2 regions of the Streptomyces sp. NBC_00236 genome follow, and region 2 is predicted to be linked to the other one. Evidence: riboswitches for the same ligand, from Rfam matches in the RefSeq annotation. Region 2 holds a riboswitch; the other holds the start of a gene.
What was found. A riboswitch is a leader RNA that binds a small molecule or an ion and turns the genes downstream of it on or off. The one in region 2 is predicted to bind thiamine pyrophosphate.
Positions count from the first base shown of each region.

Region 1 (7,293 bases), 6.2 Mb from region 2:
TCGCCCGCGGTGAAGCAGCCCGCGGTGTTCGGCAGCACGCGGATGGAGAGCCGCTCCAGTACGGAGAGCACGGAGCCCCGCACGGTCGGGTCGAGCCGGCGCATCGCGACGGTGGTCAGCTCGGTACCGGAGGCGGTCAGGGACCGCTCCAGCACGTCGAGGCTGGGCGCCCCGCCCGTTCCCATGATCAGCCGGGAGCCGAAAGCGGTGTCCCCGAGGGTGAAGAGGTCGTCGGACATGGTCAGCCTCCCTGGACCGCGGTGAGGACCTCGACCCGGTCGCCGTCGGCGAGCGTGGCCGCGGGCCACTGGCCACGCGGTACGACGGTCTCGTTCAGGGCGGCCGCGACGCCCGAGGGCGCAGAGGTCAGCGACGCGACCAGGGCGTCCAGAGTGGTGCCGGGCGCGATGGTGACGGCCTCGCCGTTCACGGAGACGGTCATGGGGACGGGGAGGGGTGCGGGCTCGGTCATGCGGGCTGCTCCTGACGTACGGGGGCGGCGGGTGAGAAACGGCTGGGCGAGAAGGAGCGTGCGACCTCGGGCAGATCGCCTTCGGCCAGCAGCTGTGCCATCGCGTCCCCGGTGACGGGGGTGAGCAGCACCCCGTTGCGATGGTGGCCGGTGGCGAGATGGAGGCCGGGCAGCGCGGTGCGGCCCAGTAGTGGGGCGTTGTCGGGGGAGGCCGGGCGCAGACCGGCGAGGGTCTCGGTGAGCGGCAGTTCGGTGATGCCCGGCATCAACTCGTGCGCGTCGCGCAGCAGCTCGTACACCCCGCCCGCCGTGACGGTGGTGTCCCAGCCCATCTCCTCGCTGGTGGCGCCGATGACCAGTTCGCCGTTCTCGCGCGGCACGAGATAGACGTGGCTGCCCCGGACCACGGCGCGCACGGTGCGGGAGAGGAAGGGTGCGTACGCGGGGGGCACGGTCAGTCGCAGCACCTGGCCCTTCACCGGGCGGACCGGGGGCAGGACGTGCTCGGGTACCCCCGCGAGCCGGCCGCTGAGGCTGCCCGCGGCGAGCACGACCTGATCGGCCACCGGCTGCGTACCGTCGGCCAGCACGGCTCCGACGGCCCGGCCGCCCGTGACCGAGAGCCGCTCGGCCCGCCGGCGGTGGAAGACGACCCCGGCCCGTTCGCACGCCGCCACCAGTGCGGCGGCCAGCCGTCGCGGGTCGACCTGGTGGTCGCCGTCGACCCGCAGTCCGCCGCGTACGCCGGGTGCGAGCATCGGTTCCAGACGGCGGCACTCACGGCCGGTGAGCCACTCGGATTCCAGTCCCGAGCGGCGTTGCAGCGCGTGGAGTTCGCGCAGATGGGCGCGGTCGTCGGCGTCGAGCGCGACGGCAAGGGTGCCGCAGGCGCGGAAGCCGATGTCCTGGCCGCTCGCCGCCTCCAGCTCGGCCGCGAACGCCGGATAGCGTGCGGCGGAGGCGACGTTGAGGCCGAGCAGCATCTCCTCGCCGTAGTGGAGTTCGGTGACGGCGGCCAGCATCCCGGCCGCGACCTGGGCGGCGCCGCCGCCCGGTGCGGGATCGGCGACCGCGGTGGTGAGGCCGCGCTGAGCGGCCCGCCAGGCGGTGACCAGGCCGATGATGCCGCCCCCGATGACGAGGACGTCGGACCCGTTCGCACGGTGCGTACGCATGGGCGTCCAGCCCCTCCCTTCGCCGGCATGACCCGGATCAGGTTCGTACGGTCGGAGGCCGTCCAGCCTCCCTCTCAGCCCGGTGCGTCCGGGCTCCCGCGAGTGATGTGCACGGCCACCCTAAACCCCGTGCCCGCGCCGCTCACAAGCGAGCGGACGCGGGCACGGGAAAGGCGATCCGGCGGCCGCGTCGCGGGAACCGTCTTCCTGACGATCCGTCAGGTGTTTAAGGTGGACGGGTGGACGAGCAGACCGGACAGCAGCAGACAGGGCCGCGGCACCGCCGTCGCGTCGTGATCGCCGGAGCGGGCATGGCGGGTGTGCAGACCGCCGTGGCCCTGCGGGAACAGGGCTTCACCGGCCCCGTCACGCTGATCGGAGCCGAACCCCACCAGCCGTACGACCGGCCCCCGCTGTCGAAGGCGGTCCTCCTCGGCAAGGCCGAGGACTCGGCCTTCGACATCGACTTCGAGGCGCTGGACATCACCCTGCGGCTCGGCCTGGACGTGACGGCGCTGCGCGCGGCCGACCACGAACTGGACACCCCGGACGGGCCCGTCCCCTACGACGTCCTGGTCCTCGCCACCGGCGCCGAACCCCTGGTGCTGCCGGGCTCCGAGGGCGTCCCGGGCGTCCACCTCCTGCGCACCCTGGACGACGCCGCCCGGCTGCGGCCGGTCCTCGAACGGCAGCACGACGTCGTGGTCGTCGGCGCGGGCTGGATCGGCGCCGAGTTCGCCACCGCCGCCCGCGCGGCGGGCTGCGCGGTCACCGTCGTCGAGGCCGCCGACCGCCCGCTCGCCGGCGCACTGCCCGCCGAGGTCGCCGCCCCCATGGCCGGCTGGTACGCCGAGAGCGGTGCCGCGCTCCTCACCGGCGCCCGGGTCGCCCGCATCGAACCCGGCCGCGTGCTCCTGGCCGACGGCCGCACCCTGCCGGCGGACGCGGTCGTCGTCGGCGTCGGTGCCCGGCCCGCGACCGCCTGGCTCGCCGGATCCGGGATCGAGCTCGGCCCGGACCGGTCGGTGACCGCCGACGCGTCCCTGCGCACCTCGCTCCCCGACGTGTACGCGGTCGGGGACTGCGCCTCCTTCCCCTCGGCCCGCTACGGCGAGCGCCTGCTCGTCCACCACTGGGACAACGCCCTTCAGGGCCCCCGTACCGTCGCCGCCGCCATCACCGCGCCCGGCGGCGAGGACCGGCCCCCGGTCTACGACCCCGTGCCCTACTTCTGGTCCGAGCAGTTCGGCCGCTTCGTTCAGTACGCGGGCCACCACACCGGGGCCGACACCCTGGTGTGGCGCGGCGATCCGGCCGAGCCGTCGTGGACGGTGTGCTGGCTGCGCGACGGCGTGCTCGTCGCCGTACTGGCGGTCGGCCGTCCGCGCGATCTGGCGCAGGGGCGCAAACTCGTCGAATCGGGGACGGAACTCAACCCGGACCGGGTCGCCGACCCCACCGTGCCCCTGAAATCAGCCACGCGCTGACGGCCCGACCGGCCCCCGTACGGTCGGCCCGGGTACCGACTGTCGGTCCGGGATGGCACGCTTGTCCCCGTGACCGAGATTGACGCAAAGATCGATGCTCTCGTCCCCGCCTGGCTCCACCTTCCCGACATCGCCGAAATGTTCGATGTCCAGGTGACGCGTGTACGCCAGATGGTCAAGGACGGCCAGCTCATCGCCGTACGACGTGGTGAGAACCGGGCGCTCCAGGTGCCTGCCGCCTTCATCGACGGCGACAAGGTGGTCAAGGGCCTTTCGGGGACCCTGACGCTCCTGAGGGACGACGGCTACTCCGACGCGGAGATGCTGGAATGGCTCTTCACCCCCGACCCGAGCCTGCCGGGCACGCCCGCGCAGGCGCTCAGTGAGAATCGCGGCACGGAGGTGAAGCGCCGCGCCCAGGCGCTCGCCGTCTGACCCGCTGCCGCACGGGGGGTGCGGGCCGCCCTGGCGGCCCGCACCCCGCGCGGCACCACCGAACCGACCGACGTCGCCTTTCCCCGGGGGGAACCGCACCATGTCCACGCCTCGCGCGCTGTTGTCCGATGCCCGGCTCTACCTGTGCACGGACGCCCGCCGGCGCCAGGGTGACCTTCCCGCGTTCCTCGACGCGGTCCTGACCAGCGGCGTGGACATCATCCAGTTGCGCGACAAGGGCATGGAAGCGGCCGAGGAGCTGGAACACCTCGCCCTCTTCGCCGACGCCTGCAAGCGTCACGGCAAGCTCCTCGCCGTCAACGACCGGGCCGACGTCGCCCATGCCATCGGCTCCGATGTGCTGCACCTGGGCCAGGGCGACCTGCCGGTCCCGGCCGCCCGCGCGATCATCGGCCAGGACGTGGTCATCGGCCGCTCCACGCACGCCGAGTCCGAAGTCGACGCGGCCGTCGCCGAGCCCGGCGTCGACTACTTCTGCACCGGCCCCTGCTGGCCCACCCCGACCAAGCCCGGCCGGTACGCCCCGGGGCTGGACCTCGTCCGTTACGCCGCCTCGCTCGCCCCCACCCGTCCGTGGTTCGCCATCGGCGGGATCGACGCGGGCAACCTCGACGAGGTGCTGGACGCCGGAGCCCGACGGGTCGTCGTCGTGCGGGCCGTCACCGAGGCTTCCGATCCGGCTGCCGCCGCCGCCGCGCTGGCGGGAAGGATCCGGGACCGCGCCGGGGTGTGACCGGGCGGAGGGGCAACTTCGGGACAGGAGTGTCCGAAGCGTGGACAAAGATCGGGCAATCAAGCCAAATCGCCCCAGTTCGGTTGGGAGCCCGCCGCGCCCTGGTTAACCTGCCGGTATGGCCCTTGGCACACCCTCCACCAGGACAGATCACGCGCGCACCGTGCGTGAGATGCTCGCGACCGGCAAGACCTCGTACTCGTTCGAGTTCTGGGCGCCCAAGACAGAGAAGGGCGAGCGGAACCTCTGGAACGCGCTGCGCCGGGTCGAGGCGGTGGGACCGAGTTTCGTCTCCGTGACGTACGGGGCCGGCGGATCGACCCGGGCCGGGACGGTGAAGGCGACCCAGGACATCGCCGCCGAGTCCACGCTCACCCCGGTCGCGCACCTCACGGCGGTCAACCACTCCATCGCCGAGCTGCGCAACATGGTGGGCCAGTACGCGGACGCCGGGATCCGGAACATCCTCGCGGTGCGCGGCGACCCGCCGGGCGACCCGATGGGTCCGTGGGTCGAACACCCGCAGGGCGTGCGGTACGCGGCGGACCTCGTCCGGCTGATCAAGGAATCCGGCGATTTCTGCGTCGGCGTCGCGGCATTCCCGGAACGGCATCCGCGCTCCGCCGACTGGGACACCGACATCCGGCATTTCGTGGACAAGTGCCGCGCCGGTGCGGACTATGCGATCACGCAGATGTTCTTCGATCCGGACGCCTATCTCCGGATGCGTGACCGGGTGGTCGCTGCGGGTTGCGAAACGCCGATCATTCCTGAGGTGATGCCCCTGACGAGCGTCCGGCAATTGGAGAGATTCGCGCAGCTCAGCAACGCGACTCTGCCCGCGGACCTGAAAGAACGGATCCTCGCCGCCAAGGACGATCCCGCCGCTGTACGCTCCATTGGCATCGACTTCGCAACGCGGTTCTGCGCGAAGCTGCTTTCCGAGGGTGTCCCCGGGCTGCACTTCATCACGTTGAACAACTCGACGGCGACGCTCGAAATCTACGAGAATCTCGGACTGCACAAGCAGTCGTGACCGGCCGTACCCGCCGCGACCCGGGGCGGTGGCCGTAGAAGGGGGCGGGCATGGGCTGGACGGTCCTCTACATCGCGTTCGGCATCGTTGCGCTGTGGCTGCTCGGTGAGGTGCTGCTGCAGTACAAGGCGCGCCTGCGCTGGCGCCTGCTCGCCTTCACCGGCTTCGCCGGTGTCGTCGTCGGTGTGCTGATGCCGTCCGTGTTCGTCATCGCCCTCGGCGCGATCGCCTTCGCGACCGGCCAGACGTACGTCACGCTCTCCTTCCGCCGCGGCTTCTCGACGGGCTGGGCCATAGGGGGCAGCCCCGGGGAGAGCCGGCGCCGCCGCGGCGCCGCCGCCGACCGTGAACCCACGCTCCAGGTCTCGGACCTGGAGATGGAGTACGACCACGAGGCACCGCAGCAGCCGGAGGCCGCACCGCAGGCCGGCCCGGATGCGGTCTACGCCCCGGAGCCGCTGCCGGACGACACCGGGCAGTACGGCATCTACACCGACCACCGCCCGCAGCAGGGGCAGCACCAGGAACCCCAGCAGCCGCAGTACACCGCGTACGACCCGTACACCGACCCCGCCGCGTACCCGGCGCAGGGCCAGGACACGTACGGCGGCCAGGACACCTACGCGGGAGCCGGTCAGTACGACTACGGCACGGACCAGCAGCAGTACGCCGCGTACTCCGACCCGTACATCGGCACCACCGCGAGCACCCCGCAGTACGGCACGTACGGGAACGACGGGGGCTACGACAGCTACGGCAACGGCCAGCAGTTCGCCGACCCGTACGCCCCGTCGCAGTCGTACGCCTCCGAGACGCCGCCGGGCGGTGTCTGGGTGCCGCAGCAGCGCGAGGGCGAGCAGTACCCGCCGATGCCCCCGGAACAGCCCGTCCAGCCGGCGCCGTACCCGAACGGCTACGACACGGGCTACAACGAGCAGTACCGCTACTGACGCCGACCGGCCGGGGCCGGATCCCCGGCCGTCACCGCGACCCGCGGAACCCGTCGCCCTCGACGATGATCCCGGCGACCAGCGCCCCGGACATCCCCGCGTGCGCCGGGCCGCCGCCCGGATGCGCCCAGCCGCCCGCCAGCAACAGTCCGGGCAGCCGGGTGCGGTTGCCGGCGTGGAGCCAGCCGCCCCCGGCGCCCGCCAGCGCGGGCGCGGGGACCGCACCGCCCGGCGCACCCGTCTCGGCCTCGGACTCCGCGGGCGTCCGCACCTCCGTGTGCAGGATGCGGTCCCGCAGGCCGGGCACAGCCGCGTTCGCGGTGTCGATCAGGGTGTCCGCGTACCGCGCCCGCAGCGCCTCGTCCGTCCAGTCCACCGGGCCGTGCGGGGCGACGGTCGCCGTCAGCGTCACGGCCTCGTGGGCCTCGTCGGGGCGGGTCGAGGGGTCGTCGGGGCGCAGCACCGTCACCGTGGGGTGCGCGGCGAGCCGGCCGCCGGACACCGCCTCGCGCTCCGCCGCCCCGTCCGCCGGATGCACCAGCGTCCGGTGCACGGCGTCCGCGGACCGCCCGCCGCGCAGCGACAGCAGCACCACGAACCGGCCCGTCGGCGCGGAGCCGTCCGGCCGGGGCTGCACCGTCACGTCACCGTCCCGCCAGAGCTCCTGAGCGGGCATCAGGCCCGGGTGCGGCCGGGCTCCCAGCACCACGTGAGCCGCCTCCGCGACCGTGCCGTCCGTCAGCTCCACGCCTGCCGCCCGGCCGTCCTTCTCCAGGACCCGGGCCACCTCCGCGCCGAAGACGAACTCCACCTTCCGGGCCAGACACCGCTCGTACACGGCCTGCGCGAGCGCCCGCATGCCGCCGGAGACGTACCAGCTGCCGAAGGTCTCCTCCATGTACGGCAGCAGGGCCGTGCTCGCCGGGGCACGCTGCGGATCGAGCCCGTACGACAGCGCGTACCCGTCCAGCAGGGCGGCCAGCC
Region 1 is NZ_CP108100.1:1,955,172-1,962,464, reverse strand. Features, by position in the region: gene OG446_RS08670 (thiazole synthase) at 1-239, opposite strand, end outside; gene thiS (sulfur carrier protein ThiS) at 242-472, opposite strand; gene thiO (glycine oxidase ThiO) at 469-1,647, opposite strand; TPP riboswitch at 1,645-1,757, opposite strand; gene OG446_RS08655 (NAD(P)/FAD-dependent oxidoreductase) at 1,959-3,134, shown strand; gene OG446_RS08650 (Rv2175c family DNA-binding protein) at 3,204-3,569, shown strand; gene thiE (thiamine phosphate synthase) at 3,670-4,323, shown strand; gene metF (methylenetetrahydrofolate reductase [NAD(P)H]) at 4,442-5,359, shown strand; gene OG446_RS08635 (hypothetical protein) at 5,410-6,309, shown strand; gene OG446_RS08630 (phytoene desaturase family protein) at 6,341-7,293, opposite strand, start outside.
Region 1: it holds a riboswitch for thiamine pyrophosphate, as region 2 does, so the genes downstream of both, thiO (glycine oxidase ThiO) here and OG446_RS36445 (purine-cytosine permease family protein) in region 2, are expected to answer to the same signal.

Region 2 (7,293 bases):
GCGCCCGACGGCCGTGCGACCCGGGTGACCTACGGGGTGCTGAACCTTGCGCACCGATCGGGTGACGGCGCTCTTGAGCCACTCGAACCCGGAAGGAAATATCAGGTCCGGATCCCGCTCAACGGAGTCGCCCAGGTATTCCCCGCCGGACATCGCGTGCGTCTCTCGCTCTCGACCTCGTACTGGCCGCTCGTCTGGCCGGCGCCCTCGCCCGCCCGGCTGAGCGTTCATGAGGCCGGGAGCTCCCTCACGCTGCCCGTCCGGCCCGCGGCCGCTCCGGACGAAGTTCCTGTGGCGCCGTTCGGTGAGCCCGAGGGGTGCGAACCGTCGGAGGTCACCCAGCTGACGGAGCCCGAACAGGCGTGGACCGTGTCCAGGGACCTTGTCGACTACCGCTCCTCCCTCGACATCGTGAAGGACCGGGGGCTGCAGAGGTACGAGGAGAACGGGATCGAGGTCGGGTTGAGGGCCTGCGAGAAGTACACCTCCATCGCCGACGACTTCGGATCGGTGAGTGGTGAGGCGGCCTGGACCATGCGTTTCAGGCGTCCCGGATGGGACGTCCGGGTGGAGACCCGCACGCTACTGACGTCGGACGAGACCGATTTCCACGTCGATGCCACCCTGGACGGCTACGAGGACGGCCGCAGGGTGTTCTCCCGCACCTGGAACGAGAGCGTCCCGCGAGTGAACGTCTGAGCATCGCCCGTGCGGGAGCAGATGTGTCCGTCCCTCGGCGTGGCGCCGCAGGGCCACCCAGCGGGGCCTGCCCGGTGGGCGGAGCGGTGGACGGCAGCCCGGGACCTCCCGCGGGGCTCAGATCTGCCGGTCGTCCATGTGACGGCCGAGGCTGCGGCCGAAGCGTTCCGAGATCGCCGGCATCAGGCTCTCGCCGTCGGCCGGGCGGTCGAGGCCGAAGACGTGGCCGGGGAAGTCCAGGTCCTTCTGCACCGCCCAGATCCCGTCGTGGTCCTCCGGCGGGAGGATGCGCACCGGGTCGCCGACGGCGACCCAGCCGATCGGCACCATCGAGTCGGCCGGCAGCACCGTGCGCAGATGCACGACGCCGTTGATCCGCACCTCGGAACGGGTCCCGATCCGCGCGCCGTTGAAGACGCGGCTGCCCGTGGCCAGGAAGACCTCGTCCTCGACCCGGCAACCGGTCAGGCAGGAGGCCGGGCCCACCAGCACCTGTCGTCCCAGAACCAGCGGGTCCCGTCGGGTACCCCGCAGGACCGCGTTCTCCATCACGATGCTGCCCTCGCCGACCTCCACCGGCCCGCCCTCGGCGGTGAGTACCGCACCGAACAGCACCCGGCACCCGGCGCCCACCCGAACGTCCCCGCACAACGTGGCGGTCGGAGCGACATAGGCCGTGGGGTGGACCGACGGCGAGCAGCCCTCATGAGCAATCATCATGGTTGCGATCATCCCGTCTCCGGAGCGCGGGCGCACCCCCGTCCAGTGAGTGACCCCACCGGGTCAGCGGCCGGCCGCCCGGCGGCGCAGCCGCAGAGGTGCGTAGACGGCGAGCGCCGCGACGAAGGCGACGTAGTACGCGAGGTCCGCGCCGTGCAGAGCCGCGGCCACCGGCCCCACGTACAGGCTCGTGTCCATGAACGGAACCGCCGCGCCGAAGGCGACGACGAACGCCACGAGAGCGGGCCACCACGGCTGGGGACGGTCGCCCTCGACAGTCGGATCGAACGGGGCTCCGCCCCTCTCCCCAGCGCGTGCGAACCAGTCGACGGTCACCACCGCCACGAATCCGGGGATCCAGTAACCGACGAACAGCAACACGTTCTGGAAACGGGCCGTGGTGTCCGCGGCGTGCATCCACAGCACCAGCGGGAAGCCGAGTACGGCAGAGAGCGCCGCCGCCAGCGGCCGTGGGACGGGCACCCCGACGGTCTGAAGGGCCAGGGAGCCGCTGTAGTCGTTCATCGCGTTGCTGCACAGCGCCGCCAGCGCGACGGCCAGCAGTCCGAACCCGCCGAGCGCCCCGCCTCCCAGCAGTTCGTCGACGCCCTTCGCGGTCTGGTCGGTGAAGGCGGACGCCCCCCACAGGCCGAGCGCCTGCACGGCTACGAAGGAGACCGAGATGCCGAGAAGCGTGTACCAGAACATGCGGGGGCGCGAGGCGGACCGTGGCAGGTACCTGCTGAAGTCGCTGGCGTACGGGGCCCAGGACAGTGCGAGGCTGAGTGCGATGGTGCTGGTGAGCACGAAGGCGCCGGCGCGGTCGGCGCCGTGCACCGACCCGCTGGTGGTGGGGTGGGCGCCGTCGAGGAGCTTCACGGCCAGCGCGACGAAGGCGGCGGCCAGCACGAAGGTCATGACCTTCTGCAGTCGGTGTATCGCCTCGTAGCCGAAGACACCGAGCAGGCCCTGCCCCACCATCATCACGAGTACACCCAGCCAGAACGGCCATCCGCACAGTCGGGCCAGCGCATCCCCGCCGAAGAGGCCGATCAGCGCGTCCCACGCGACTGACGACAGCCACTGCAGTACGCCCGGAACGGCAACCGCCCGGCCGAAAGCGAGCCGGGCCAGCGGCAGTTGACCGGTACCAGTGAGACTGCCCCAGGTCCCGAGGTACGCGGTGGGCGCGGCGCCCACGAGGGTGCCGAGCACGACAGCCACCAGCGCGGTGGTGAAGTCAAGCCCGAGCACGATGCCGATCGTGCCGGTGAAGACGCCCGTCATCGTGAGGTTCGGGGCGAACCACACGGTGAACAGCCGCCCGGGAGCACCGTAGCGGTGAGACTCCGGGACGGGGGCGATCCCGCGCGTCTCGATGCGCAGATCACCGGTGGCGGGGGAGGGCGTCAGCCCGTCGGCGAGGGGTTTGCGGCCGGTGGCCGCCGGGCCGCTCGGAGCATGTGGAAATGACATCGATGACATCCCTCCGCCAGTGCTAACTGGTTCAGGTTCGACGGGTGTGATCTCAGCCCCGCTGGTCGGGGCACCCCGTGTCGGATTGCGTCGGCAAGGCTAACCCACGCGTTCGGGCCCGGACGACAGGGCTCCGACCGCTCGGACGAGATTCCGCCCGCTCAGCATCGCGTTCGCCGCACGAACACGGTGCGGGTCCCGGGCCCCGTACCACTCGCGACGGTCCCGGCCCGCGCTTCCCCGCGTGCGGACACCCGGCAGCATGCGGGCCGGTACGTCGCAGACGGCGGCCCGGATGCGGCTGCGGGCCGGGGACGCGGGCACCGCGCACAGCAGCCGGCCCAGGACCGTCCGGGAACCGGTGACGACGTCCAGGACGAGCGGGCCTGCCTTGACGTGCCCACGGGGCCCGTCACGCCTGACCTCCACCGGCACCACCTCCACACGCTCGAATGTGTAGGTGGCCGCTACGAATTCGGCGAATCGGCGGGAGGGGCGAGCAGACAACGCTCGCCGTCCGGGCGCTCGATCAAGACAGCTCTTCCCACCAGCTTTCGCGGCCCCGGTTCCGCTCATCGTCCGGCCGGGGGGACGCTCATCGCCAGGAGTGCGGTGTCGTCATCGAGTCCTTCGCCGAACGAGTCCAGGAGGCGGGTCAGAGCCTTGACGGTGCCGGTGGCCGAGGCGGGGGCGAGGGCCCGGGTGAAGTCGAGGAGGGCTTCCTCTCCATAGCGTTCGCCCGCGTTCGGGGTCCGTGCTTCGGTGAGACCGTCGGTGTAGAGGAGCAGAGTGTCGCCGGGACGCAGATCCACGGTGACCGTGGTGAACTGGGCGTCCTGGACCACTCCTGCCAACTGGCCGCCCGGCGTGGGACGGTAGTCGGCAGTGCCGTCGGCACGCATAACCACGGCAGGGGGGTGCCCGCCGCCGGCGAGGACGATGTGGAATCCCGTGCCGTTGCCCCCGGAGGTCAGCAGGCCGAAGATCACCGTGCAGAACCGGGGCTCGTCCTCCTGCGCCTGGAGGTTGAGTGCGGTGTTGAGGTTGGCCAGGACCGCAGCCGGTTCCGGATCGGAGACCGCGGCGGCTCGCAGGGTGTACCGCGCCAACGACGTCACCACGGCCGCGTCGGCGCCCTTGCCGCGTACGTCCCCCATGAAGAATCCCCACCGGCCCTCGGCCAGCGGGAACAGATCGTAGAAGTCCCCGCCCACCTCGTCGGAGGACGCGACATGGTAGTGCTCGGCAACGTCCAGGCCCGGAACCGGTTCGAGCGCCGGCGGGATCAGGGTGCGCTGCAGAGTCGCGGCGAGGCGCTGCAGGCGTTCGCGGTCGCGCTCGGCCTCCTGCCGGGCACGCAGGAGCTCACGCTCGTACGCACGCCGGTCCTGGGCATCCAGGAGAGTGGTGCGGATCAGCAGCGGTTCACCGTCGCGGTCCTGCTTGACCTTGGAGGTGACCAGAACGGGAAGCCGGCTGCCGTCGGCGGCCTTGAGCTCCAGCGCGATGCCGTTGATCTCCCCCTGCATGCGCAGCAGCGGCGAGAAATGCGTCTCGTGGTAGAGCCTGCCGCCGATGGTCAACAGGTCGGGGAATTTCCTGCGGCCCACCAGTTCCTCCCGGCGGTAGCCGAGCCATTTCAGCAAGGTCCCGTTGATCTTGGCGATCCGCCCGTCCATCAGTGTGGAGAGGTAGCCGCAGGGCGCGTTCTCGTACAGGTCCTCCGCGCTGTCCTCCAACAGAGCGGCGAACGAAAGCTGTTCCTGTTCGCGATCCCCTGCCGCCCACGAGCCGTTGGCCTCCTCGCCGCCCGGGTGCACGTCACGCCCCCTGCACAAAGGCGGCGATCTCCCGGGTCGTCTCCTCGGGGGCGCTCAGCTGGGGGCAGTGGCCCGTTGAGTCCAGAGTGACCAGGTGGCTGCCGGGGATCTGCGCGTGGACGAAGGCACCCACCTCACGGGGGGCGATGGTGTCCCGCGCGCTCTCGACGATGAGCGTCGGCACCGTCACCTCGGAGAGATCCGCGCGGTTGTCGGAGAGGAAGGTGGCTCGCGCGAATACCCGGGCGATGTCCGGGTCCGTACGGCAGAAACTGTTGGTGAGCTCCTCACCCAGCTCGGGGCGATCCGGATTGCCCATGATCACCGGTGCCATGGTCGCGGACCAGCCGAGGTAGTTGCTCTCCAGCGAGTCGAGCAGTTCGTCGATGTCCTGCTCGCTGAATCCGCCGTGGTAGTCACCGTCGTCGATGTACGAGGGCGACGGGGTGAGGAGGATCAGCTTGCCGAAGAGACGGGGCTCCTGCACGGCGGCAAGGACACCGATCATGGAACTGACCGAATGCCCGACGAAGGCCACGGGCCCGAGGTCGAGCTCCCGGCATATTTCGCAGACATCCTGCGCATAACCATCCAGAGTGGAGTACCGCTCCGGGCTCCAGGCGGACAGATCGGAGCGCCCCGCCCCCACGTGATCGAAGAGGACCACCCGGAAGCGCTCCGCCAGGGCGGGCGCTACGAGACGCCACAGGCTCTGATCACATCCGAAACCATGAGCCAGCATGACCACCGGGCCGCCTTCCCGGCCCGTCACCGATACACGGTTCCTCGCCCGGACATCCATACGAACATCCTGGCACTCCCCGCACGCGACGGCCTGCGCAGCAGGAGAGGGGCGGCTCACCGGCGCATCGGGGAACCGCCCCAGCGGCTGTGGCCTTCAGGCCGTGTCGGCAGGTGGGGCCCCGTCTGCGGCGGGGACCAGGCGCAGGGTCAGGATCTGGAACGGGCGAAGGGACAGCGTCACCTCGGGCCCACGGACGGCCGGTGCCGCCGCATCCTCCAGATCCCGTTCCAACAGGTCCGTGATCCGTGCCGAGGCCAGCGGGAACCCGGCCCTGAGGACGGTCCGCACGCGTGCGCCCCCGGACTCGTAGAGGCGGACGACCACGTCGCCCGAACGGTCGTCCGCGAGCTTGACCGCCTCGATGACGACGCTGTCCTCGTCGGCCCGTACCAGCGGTTCGACAGCCGCACCACCGGGGACGGCGCGCTCGGGCAGATTGAAGTGGTATCCCTCGCGGATCGCGTCATGGATGTCCGCGCCGAGGACCAGCGCGTATCGCAGCCGGTGCTCACCCCGGTCACAGTCGGGGTCCGGGAAGAGCGGGGCCCGCAGGAGCGAGATCCGTGCCGTCGTGGTGGTTCCGCCATCGGGACGAACGTCCCGCGTCACGTCGTGGCCGTAGCTGGAGTCGTTGACCAGGGCCGCGCCCCAGCCGGGCTCCGCGAGGTGCAGGTAGCGGTGGGCACAGATCTCGAACCGGGCGCTGTCCCACGAGGTGTTGGTGTGCGTGGGGCGCCGGACATGACCGAAGGGGATCTCGGCGCTCGATTCCGCCGCCCGTACATCGAGGGGGAAGGCGGCCTTGAGGATCTTCTCGCACTCCTGCCAGTCGACGTCCGTCTCGATGTCGAGACGGCGGCTTCCCTCGTCGAGGCGCAGCACCTGGGTGATGCGGGAGGCGTTGAAGCTCCGCACCACCCGGACGCCGCCGGGGACGGCGCTGACCTGATCCGCCCCGGTCAGGTCGCGCACGGTGTTGCGGTAGAACGAATCGACGTCCCAGGCGTCCCACTGGTTCGGGAAGTCCTGGTGCAGCTGGAGGAGGTTGCCGACCGTGCCCGGCGCGAGAGCCTCGCGTCCGGCCGTCAGGTCGAGGGCGGAGGTCACCAGGCCCCGGGCGTCCACCGTGACGCGTACGAGGCCGTTGTCCAGGACGAACCCGCCGTCCTCGGTGGGCCGGGCGGCGACGGGGCCGGCAGCCTGTGCACGGGGCGAGCCGCCGAGCGGGGGAACGCCGTCCCGGGCATGCGGCGCCGCGTTGAACACGGTCTCACCGCCCGCCCCGCTCCCGCTCGCTGCGAGGCTGCGCTGGGCGGTGTCGATGACCGCGCCGAGCTCGCGGGCCACCTCCGCATACGTCTCCTCGGCCTCCCGGTGCACCCAGGCGATCGACGTACCGGGCAGGATGTCGTGGAACTGGTGCAGCAGCACCGTCTTCCACACCCGGTCGAGCAGTTCGTACGGGTACGGCCGGCCCGTGCGCAGGGCCGCGGTCGAGGCCCACAGCTCGGCCTCCCGGAGCAGGTGCTCGCTGCGCCGGTTGCCCTGTTTGGTGGCGAGCTGGCTGGTGAGCGTGCCGCGGTGCAGCTCCAGGTAGAGCTCCCCGACCCAGACGGGGGCGTCCGCGTACTCCTCCCGCGCCTTGGTGAAGAACTCCGCCGGGCCCTCCATCTCCAGCCGGGCCGAGCCTTCGAGGTCTTCCAGCCTTCGCGCCCGTGCCAGCATCTCGCGGGTGGGACCGCCGCCGCCGTCGCCGTAGCCGAAGGGGACGAG
Region 2 is NZ_CP108100.1:8,173,406-8,180,698, forward strand. Features, by position in the region: gene OG446_RS36435 (CocE/NonD family hydrolase) at 1-699, shown strand, start outside; gene OG446_RS36440 (gamma carbonic anhydrase family protein) at 817-1,419, opposite strand; gene OG446_RS36445 (purine-cytosine permease family protein) at 1,483-2,895, opposite strand; TPP riboswitch at 2,887-2,983, opposite strand; gene OG446_RS36450 (hypothetical protein) at 2,995-3,324, opposite strand; gene OG446_RS36455 (PP2C family protein-serine/threonine phosphatase) at 3,468-4,715, opposite strand; gene OG446_RS36460 (alpha/beta fold hydrolase) at 4,717-5,517, opposite strand; gene OG446_RS36465 (alpha-mannosidase) at 5,614-7,293, opposite strand, start outside.